Regions from separate parts of the Weissella thailandensis genome, predicted to be linked through region 1. Evidence: riboswitches for the same ligand, from Rfam matches in the RefSeq annotation. Region 1 holds a riboswitch; each other region holds the start of a gene.
The links. A riboswitch is a leader RNA that binds a small molecule or an ion and turns the genes downstream of it on or off. The one in region 1 is predicted to bind thiamine pyrophosphate.
Positions count from the first base shown of each region.

Region 2: it holds a riboswitch for thiamine pyrophosphate, as region 1 does, so the genes downstream of both, FOL01_RS03495 (ECF transporter S component) here and thiD (bifunctional hydroxymethylpyrimidine kinase/phosphomethylpyrimidine kinase) in region 1, are expected to answer to the same signal.
Region 3: it holds a riboswitch for thiamine pyrophosphate, as region 1 does, so the genes downstream of both, thiW (energy coupling factor transporter S component ThiW) here and thiD (bifunctional hydroxymethylpyrimidine kinase/phosphomethylpyrimidine kinase) in region 1, are expected to answer to the same signal.

Region 1 covers NZ_CP014332.1:1,027,319-1,030,576, reverse strand. The annotation lists gene FOL01_RS05005 (Sapep family Mn(2+)-dependent dipeptidase) at 1-1,146, shown strand, start outside; TPP riboswitch at 1,205-1,305, shown strand; gene thiD (bifunctional hydroxymethylpyrimidine kinase/phosphomethylpyrimidine kinase) at 1,376-2,200, shown strand; gene FOL01_RS04995 (TenA family protein) at 2,197-2,817, shown strand; gene FOL01_RS04990 (MTH1187 family thiamine-binding protein) at 2,875-3,174, shown strand.
Region 2 covers NZ_CP014332.1:707,558-710,815, reverse strand. The annotation lists gene FOL01_RS03505 (aldo/keto reductase) at 1-663, opposite strand, end outside; gene FOL01_RS03500 (ribose-phosphate diphosphokinase) at 696-1,667, opposite strand; TPP riboswitch at 1,841-1,932, shown strand; gene FOL01_RS03495 (ECF transporter S component) at 2,056-2,619, shown strand; gene FOL01_RS03490 (ABC transporter ATP-binding protein) at 2,624-3,258, shown strand, end outside.
Region 3 covers NZ_CP014332.1:629,929-633,186, reverse strand. The annotation lists gene thiE (thiamine phosphate synthase) at 1-85, opposite strand, end outside; gene thiM (hydroxyethylthiazole kinase) at 33-881, opposite strand; gene thiW (energy coupling factor transporter S component ThiW) at 878-1,399, opposite strand; TPP riboswitch at 1,503-1,604, opposite strand; gene FOL01_RS03120 (LysR family transcriptional regulator) at 1,654-2,550, opposite strand; gene FOL01_RS03115 (phosphoglycerate kinase) at 2,706-3,258, opposite strand, start outside.

The DNA.
Region 1 (3,258 bases):
CCGGTTAATGACATTGATCAATGGCAAACGGACCCCTTTACACCAGTTATTAAAGCAGATAACCATATTTATGCACGTGGTGCTGATGACATGAAGTCTGCCGTTATGTTGACTTACTATGCAATTAAAGCCATTCAAGACGCTCATCTCCCATTGAAACATCAAATTCGCTTTATCATTGGTACAGACGAAGAAAGCGAATGGGCAGATATGCACCAATACTTTGCTGAAGAAGGGGCACTACAGTATGGCTTTTCACCAGACGGCGCAGCAGATTTATCATACGGTGAAAAAGGTATTAGCCAACTCGACTTGTATTTTGATGCAACTAATCCTGAAAATACGACCATTCAACTAATTAATTTTAAAAGTGGTTCAGCAACGAATGTTTTACCTGGTTTTGCTGAAGCCACATTCTCTGGTATTCCTACCAATAGCTTACAAGAAAGCTTTGAGCAATATTGTCAAACAGAAAACATTACGGGTGAACTAAAACAAAAAGATAATCAAACCACCCTTACTGTGCAGGGAGTTGCAACCCATGCTGCGCGACCAGAAACTGGTAAAAATGCCGCTACTTATCTAGCTAACTTTTTGACACAATACGATTTTGAGGGAAATGCGGCTAACTTCTTACAATTCATTGGGCAGAAACTACACAAGGATCCCTATGGGGAACAATCTGGATATGGTAAAGCAGAACCAAAACTTGGCAAAACAAGTCAAAATATTGGTATTACCGACTTCATTGTCAATAAAACTGGTCATATCAATCTTAATTTCCGTCACTCATTAGCTTTTGATGAAGCAGACACGGTTTCACAAATTCTTTCAGATGAACCTTGGCTAACGAAAATTATTCGTGATCCCGCAGGTGTTGTACCACATTATGTCGGTAAAGATAATCAATTGGTTAAATTATTAGCAGATGCCTATGAATCAGTTACTGGTAAAGCACCAGACCAAGGCGTCAACGGTGGAGCTTCATTCGGTCGTTTAATGTCGAGTGGTGTCGGATTTGGGGTTATTCCAACTGATGAACCTTCAACAGCTCACGGAGCTAATGAATCATTCAATTTGTCAAATTATGAAAGCGGTATGAAGCTTTTAATAGCGGAAATTCTTGCTTTATCAGACAACCTTTAAATGAATTATTATCATATTGACCTTCAAAGCGATACATGTGATAATTAATATATAATTTAATATTTACTAGGGGAGCCTCTTTTAGGCTGAGACGTTAAACAACGGACCCTTTGAACCTGTTTAGTTAGGACTAACGAAGGAAAGTAATGGTCAATGCGATTTCAAAGCACAGAAAACCGATTTCCTGGTTTTCTGTGCTTTTTAATTTGCCATATATTTGGGAGGAATCATGATAGACGTACCACAAGTTATTACAATTGCTTCAACTGATGCCAGTGGTGGGGCTGGTATTAACGCTGATTTAAAGACATTCCATAATCAAGGAGTATATGCAGCAACGATTGTTGTTGGCATCACTGCTCAAAATACCTATGGTGTACAAGATCAACACCCAATTCCAGCAAATTTTATCCTAGAAGAATTTAAAAGCATTGCGGATGATTTAGATATTAAAGCTGCCAAAACCGGCGCATTATTAGATGAAACACGTGTTCATGCTGTTGCTCAAGGATGGCAAGCATATAACCTTGGTAAACTGATCATTGATCCCGTCATGGTCGCAAAAGGTGGTGCACATTTATTAAGTGACCCAGCCATTGAGGCCTTAAAGAATGAGCTTATCCCATTAGCATTTTTAATCACTCCAAATTTGCCCGAAGCTGAAGTACTTGTTGGTAACTCATTGGAAACAAATAGTGACATTATAAATGCGGCTATTAAAATACAAAAAATGGGGGCTGACAATGTTTTAATAAAGGGTGGTCATCGTGCTAGTACAAATAATGAATATGCTGATTATATTTTATATGAAGATGGTTCGTCAGAATGGCTGACAACCCCCGGCATAAAAACTAATCGAACACATGGAACTGGTGATACGTTGTCATCATTTATAACTGCCAATTTAGCTAAAGGATACAATCTAAAAAGTATCATGCCGCAAGCCAAGGAATTCACCTATGAAGCTATCCGTCAAACGATTAATGTCGGTCATGGTCATGGGCCATTAAACCATTGGGTAAAAGTAACTATGGAGACGGAGGATAATCAATGAGTTTTCACGAATTTTTATTACAACAATCCGCACCAATCCTAGATGATATTTATCAGTCATCGTTCGTGCAAGGCATTGGATACAACAATCTATCACAAGCACAACGAGACTATTATGTTGCACAAGATAGCTATTATACTGATTATTTTAGTAAATTGTTTGATTTAACAACGGCAAAATTAACACCGTTACAACAAGCATCTAAGCCATCAGCTACCGATGAACAAGATGCCCATGATGCGCTCTTAGCTAGTCCGGCAATGTCGAACATTACGCCAGATCAACATAACTTAGCCTATCTAAAGCATATGGAAACGGCCATTACGGCAGGCGATGCAACCAATGCAATGCTCGCGTTGCTACCATGTACCGAATCGTATCATCTAATTGGTAAACACTTCCTTAAGGCAACGCCAAATAATACTTATGAGCCATGGTTATCATATTATACAAGCCCTGAATACCAGGCTTTCACACAATGGAGTTGGCAAGTAATCGATCAGCAGGTACCTGACTGGCAACAGTTGTCTCATGAAATACAACAAACTTATTTAGCAACCTACCTAACTTCTTATCGCTATGAACTGACCTTTTGGGAGCATGCCGCAAAGCACTGATTGTTATCTATAATGTTACAATAGTCATAGACTATGTATTAAAGAGAGGGAATAAAAATGAATACATTAATTTCAGTTGCAATTGCACCCTTTGGTGTTGGTGATGAATTAAGCGGTTATGTGAATGATATTATTGGCGTAATTGAAGAGTCAGGCCTAACCTACAAAACAACGGCAATGGGGACAGAAATTGAAGGGGAATGGTCAGAGGTCATGACTACTGTCCAAAAAGCCATTCAGACATTAACCGATAAGGGTATTCGTGCTTATGTTTCACTGAATGCCGATATTCGTCCTGGTCATACTAATACGATTGAAACGAAACTGCAAAAACTTGATCATAAGCTAGAAAGATAACAACTTTCTTTTATAGACAAAAAACAATCCTATCATTAATAAATTCAAGACTAAATAGATTGAAGCATAAGACGTGTTTCAATC
Region 2 (3,258 bases), 320 kb from region 1:
CGCAATCAATCCGGCATGATGTTGCGCCAAAGTCGCCAACATATCTGTATCTTCAGCTTCCCGATTAAACATGTTGTATGACATCTGATTACCAATAAATGGTGTGTGTAATTCGTCAAATATTTTACTAATCTCTGCCACTTGTTCAGTTGTGTAATTTGAAACCCCAACGTACAAAGCTTTTCCTTGACGAACCATTAAGTCTAAGGCTTCGGCTGTTTCACGTAAGTTCGTCTCTGGATCCCAACGATGCGCATAAAAAATATCAACATAATCTAAATGCATCCGTTGTAATGATAAATCTAAAGCAGCTGTTAAGGTCTTTTTACCCGAAAACTGTCCCAATGGTCCTGGCCACATATGGTAGCCGGCCTTAGTGGTGATAATCAATTCATTACGGTAAGGATGTAAATCTTTTTTATAAACTGCACCAAATGTTTCTTCCGCAGTCCCATCGGAAGGGCCATAATTTGAAGCATTATCAAACGAAAAAATACCATTATCAAATGCTTTTAACATCACTTCTCTTGAATTAGCTAGTGGCTTTTGATCTCCTAAATTACGCCACAATCCAAATGACAAGGCTGGTAAAATCAATCCTGAATCGGCAACCCGACGATATGGCATAACTTCATAACGATTTTCTGATGCTGCGTAGACCATTATGGTACCTCCTAATTTTTAAATGCGATTATTTATAAATTAACTTCTGGCTTATTTTTTGAACGTAATAGTACATCAATCTGTTTGTTCTCATGAATGCGGTTAATTGCCTCAGCAAACAAAGGCGCAACGGATAATGTTGTGAATTTTGAACTTTGCTTTTCTTCGGGGACGCGTACGGTATCCGTAAAGATGCAACGTTCAATATTGTCATCTGCCGCCAAATTTTCCGCTGCTTGCCCTGAAAGTACTGGGTGTGTTGCAGCAACATAAACTTCAGTGGCACCATTAGCCAGTAGTGCTTTAGCAGTCATCTGCACACGATAGCCAGTATCAACAATATCATCAACAATGATTGCCCGACGTCCTTTGACATCACCAACAATCGCATCATCAGATTCCGGATTAGTCATGGCAACATTATCATTGACAACCCCCCAAGGAGCAGCCAGTAAGTCAGCAAATTTACGAGCACGACCAGCTCCGGTATGATCTGGTGAGACAACAACCAAATCATCTAATAAATTCCGACTATAAAAGTAGTCGGTTAATAATGGTGCTGCTTGCAAATGGTCAACTGGCATATTAAAAAAGCCTTGTAATTGCGCTGCATGAAAGTCCATTGAAACAACCCGGTCAACACCATTCATTTCAATAAGTGACGCAACCATTTTAGCAGTAATCGGTTCTCGTGATTTGGCTTTACGGTCTTGGCGAGCGTAACCAAAGTATGGAATAACAAGCGTAATTTTCGCCGCAGATGAGCGTCGTAAGATATCCACAACAATCATCATTTCCATAAATGCATCATTTACTTCCTCTGCAATTGGTGCAATAACGTAAATATCATCACCACGGATACTTTCTAATATTCGTTCGTAAATTTCGCCGTCCGCAAAGCGCTTGATATCTAACTGTGTCAACGGCAAATGCAATTCTTCCGCCACTGCATCTGCTAAATCATGATTCGCAGTTAGCCCTAACAACTTTATTTGAGATTTCACGAGTGATTTCCTCCATTTCTCACCACCATCTGTCGTTAAATCTATTTTAACAAAATAAAACCGGTTACGGTATGCTTTATACCATTAAAAGCCCGAGTTATTCTGATGCTGTGTTAGCCCAATAGAATTTATTTGCAAATTCAATATATTACCACTATACTTAAACAAGCGAATCAAACAAGCTGGGGTGCCATTAAACTGGCTGAGATAATACCCATAGAACCTGAGCAAGGTAATGTTGCTAGGGAGCTTGGTTTGTTTACCATGACAGTAAACAAGCCCCAGTATCCATGATTAGTGTGTAAGCGCTATCGATACTGGGGCTTTTTTTGTTACCAAAGCTTCGGCGATTCGATCACATTTTATTTTAAGGAGGTTTGCAATTATTATGCAAACAGTTACTGAGTCTAAGGTTAAATGGTCATTACGTGATGTGATTTTCTTAGCCATTATCGCCATCTTTTTTGGGGTCATTTTTGAGGTATGGAGTGCTGCTTATTATGCTGTTGCTGCTACCCCACTAAAACCCTACGCTAATGATTTAACATTAGGTGTCTGGTTAATGGCCGGACCATTAGCTGGGGCTATCCTACAAAAGGTCGGTAGTTCAACCATTGGTGAGGTATTAGCAGCAGCTGTTGAAATGCTATTATTCTCAAGCTGGGGAGCTGCTAATTTGATTTCTGGTTTTGTCCAAGGTATTGGTACAGAACTCGGATTTGCTACTACTGGCTACAAAAACTGGGATAAATTAGGCATTAGTCTTTCTGTATTAACGACAACGATCGTGACGTTCATTTGGGACCTCTTCAATAGTGGTTATGCAGATTATAAGCCAAGTTTGATGATTACCCTATTTATTATTCGTTTGATTTCTGCCGGTTTCTTTGGTGGTGTATTAGTTTACTTTATCAAAAAGCTTGTTGCAAAATCTGGATTACTAAAACGTTAAGCTTATGACAAAATTACAAGTTGATCATCTAAGTTTTGCCTATCAAGCTGACCAACCTAACGTATTAAATCAAATTAACTGGGTTCCTGAAACAGGATCTTTTAATTTATTGATTGGTCCCTCTGGTTCAGGTAAATCGACCCTGCTGAAAGCAATGGCTGGATTACTCCCAAAATTTGGTGGGGTCATCACGGCTGGTCAGGTATTATTAAACGACGAACCTATTCAACCATTAGCACCTTTCGAACGGGCAAAACGAATTGCCATGCTCTTCCAAAATCCAGACCGTCAATTCGCGATGCGGACAGCACGACTACAATTGGTATTTGCTTTAGAAAATTTACAATTGCCAACTGAGACGATTAATCAGCGAGTAGCATTTGCTATCAATGCGCTCCATCTAGAGCAAATTGCTGACCAAGATTTATTGACATTGTCTGGTGGCGAAAAACAACGCGTTGCTTTAGCCATTATCATCGCGATGGACAGTGATATCATCTTACTTGATGAACCATTTGCCAGTGTCGATCCAGCCGCACGTTTATCACTACTGACGGATTTGAAAAAAATGCAACTAGAGCAGCACAAAACGATCATTATCTCTGATCATGACTTATCCGGTTATCAAGAACTTGTTGA
Region 3 (3,258 bases), 400 kb from region 1:
TGGCACAGGCGGTCTCAACTTTATTTAAGAATTCACTCTCCGTCTCCCCATATCTTGCTGTCACTAAATATAATTGTTTTGCCATTTTTTGTTCCCCTTATTTGATTTGTCCAATCGGTATTATCGATACCTAATAATGAAAGTTCATTTAGAAATAGTTGCCGAAATTCTGCGATGCCTGCCGTAGTTGCCTTAGTTTTCGCCATTTCACCTGAAATGTTGAGATAACTAACCGCTTGAACAGCTGCGTCTTCGGGGGATGCACCAGCACCCAACAACGCTGCCAATAAACCACTTAACATATCCCCTGAGCCAGTAAACCGGTCCAATTCCGGCACACCATTACTTAATATCCAAGCATTGTCCTTAGCCACTACAATATCTTTCGCGCCAGTTGCTACATAAACTGACTCTTGTGGCAACTGTTTCAATGCCACAATCAATCTAGCTAGTTCATCATCAGTCTGGTCTAATGGGCTACCATCAACACCACGACCATTTGTTACTAAACCACATAATGCCCGCATTTCTGAAATATTACCGCGAATAATTGTTGGCTTCTTTTCCATAACAACTTTAGCAATTTGCATAGCTGATTTTGCACTTGCAATGCCCACAACATCAAGCACGATTGGCTCTTTACCATCTGCTACTTCACTCGCAGCCAGTATGCTTTGTTCCTTAGTTGATGATAAGCTACCCAAATTTAATAGTAAGGCATTGGTTTGGCGGATTAAATCATCAAAAGCACGTGTATCCTCAGTCATGATTGGCTTAGCACCAATGTAAAGTAACGCATTTGCGACCGTCTCTACCGAGATAGCATTTGTAATACAATGAATTAGCGGTGCAGTTTGCAACGGAATCTTTATTTTTTTCATTTAACGACATACCCCTTTCCATTAAAAATACGTATCATATCTTTAAACAAAGATATCTTTTTAGCTTGCTGCCAAATGAGCCAGGCTGCCACTGCCCCCATAAGCGTTGCACCTAAGAATCGTGGTGTATACAATAACCAATACAAGTCTGTTTTGGTACCCGTGAAAAGGACCATAACTGGATAAGATAGCAATGAACCGACTATTCCAGTACCAATAATTTCACCAATGATAGAACCGTAAATACTATGCGTCCAGCGGGCCCCAAGGCCTGCTAATAAAGCACCGAAAACAGCCCCCGTCAAAGCCAGTGGTGGAATCCCCATCATCATCATCCGGATAATTCCACAGCAAATCGCCATAATTGTTGCGTACAATGGCCCCATAAGAACACCCGCTAAGATGTTAATCACACTAGACATCGGCGCCATGCCCTCAATTCGTAAGATTGGTGATAGTACAACATCTAACGCAACCATCACCGCTAAATAAGTTATTTTTCTAACTTTTGGATTCATTCTTGTTTTCCCCCGATAAATTTAAGTAATATAATTTCAAAATAATTGGGCAATAAAAAAAGACCTCCCTGCAATAAAAAAATCATCACAAAGAGGCCAATAATTGACACATTTACACAATTCCTACGCTTAAATAACTAAAACAGGTACGAAGGGTCTAGAGTTCTACTCATTCTCAGCCAACTTGGCTCCCCTTTGCGATTATATTTAATTTTTATATTATAATATTACCACACATACTAATAAAATGGTTTTTAAATAATATCGTGATTAAGTACTTGAGTAATATATTTCCAAAATAGTCCATTAGCCTTAGACTCATGGACTTGTTTCATCCTCATAAAACCAAAATCACTTGTCGTATTTGTGGCGATTTTACGTTTAACAATCTGTCCATCATTCGTCATATCAACTCTTTTTTCCATCATTAAGGCGATACCCATACCATTTAGGACCATGTTCAATATGATATCAATTCGTTCACCTTGATAAGCCACCGCAGATGCCAATTGTTTCTTCTCACCAACAGCACCAAACTTATTAAAAATTATTGTTTCCTCGCCTTCAAGTAATAATAATTCTTCTTTCATCAAATCATCTAATGAAATTACACGATTGGCAGATAGTGGATGATTAGCCGGCAACACACAAACTAAATTATCCTGATCAGTCAACAACGTTTCTAATTTGCCATTAACAGCTGGTGTGTAATGACCAAAAATTATATCAGCTTGATTATCTTCTAACGACTGGATCAATAAACTATCTTTCGTTTCAGAGAAATGTAATGTAATTTCGGGATGTCTTTTATGGAAGTCACTCATCAATGAAAAGCCACGGTAATTAGAAAATGTTGGCATCGTATGAATCGTCAATACGTTATCTGATTCAGAATCATGTTGCACCAATGTTTGTTGTAGTGCATCAAACTCATGAATGATTTTTTTGGCATACATTTCAGTAATCCGTCCTGATTCAGTCAATGAAATATGACGATGCTCACGTTTAAATAACTGTGTTTTTAATTCCTTTTCCAAAGACAAAATTTGCTTAGAAATATTACCTTGCGTTGTATACAACCTATCAGCCGTTTCAGAATAATTCCCAGTTTCAGCTAAATCTAGAAAGACCTTAAATTTATGAATATCCATTATGTAGTTCCCCAATTATTACTATTTGGAATAGTCTACCACATTCTAATCAACTTTGTCATAGTGAACTCTTTTACTACCAAAAATAATCCTTACTAAATGAAAAAACTGGGACATCAGATAATGTCCCAGTTCCTTTATTTATTATTTTAAAATTACTTCTCAGAAATTGCTGCAATTCCAGGCAATGTCTTACCTTCTAGGTATTCAAGAGAAGCACCACCACCAGTTGAAATGTGGCTCAACTTATCAGCAACACCCAATTGTTGAACGGCGGCAGTTGAATCACCACCACCAACAATTGTCGTTGCACCATTCTCAGTTACATTAACTAATTCTTCACCAATAGCTAATGTACCCTTGGCAAAGTTATCCATCTCGAATACACCCATAGGTCCATTCCAGACAACTGTCTTGGCACCGGCAAGCACTGACTTAAATAGTTCAACTGACTTAGGACCAATATCAAGACCCATGTAGCCATCTTTAATGTCACCTTCTGCAACATATGAGTCAGCATCGTTAGCAAACTTATCAGCAGCAACCGCATCAACAGGTAATACCAACTTTTCACCAGCGTCAGCAATTAATTGCTTAGCAAGTTCAACTTTGTCTTCCTCGTATAATGAGTTACCAATCTTTTCACCCTTTGCAGCGGCGAAAGTATAAGCCATTCCACCACCAACAATAACTTTGTCAGCCTTTTCC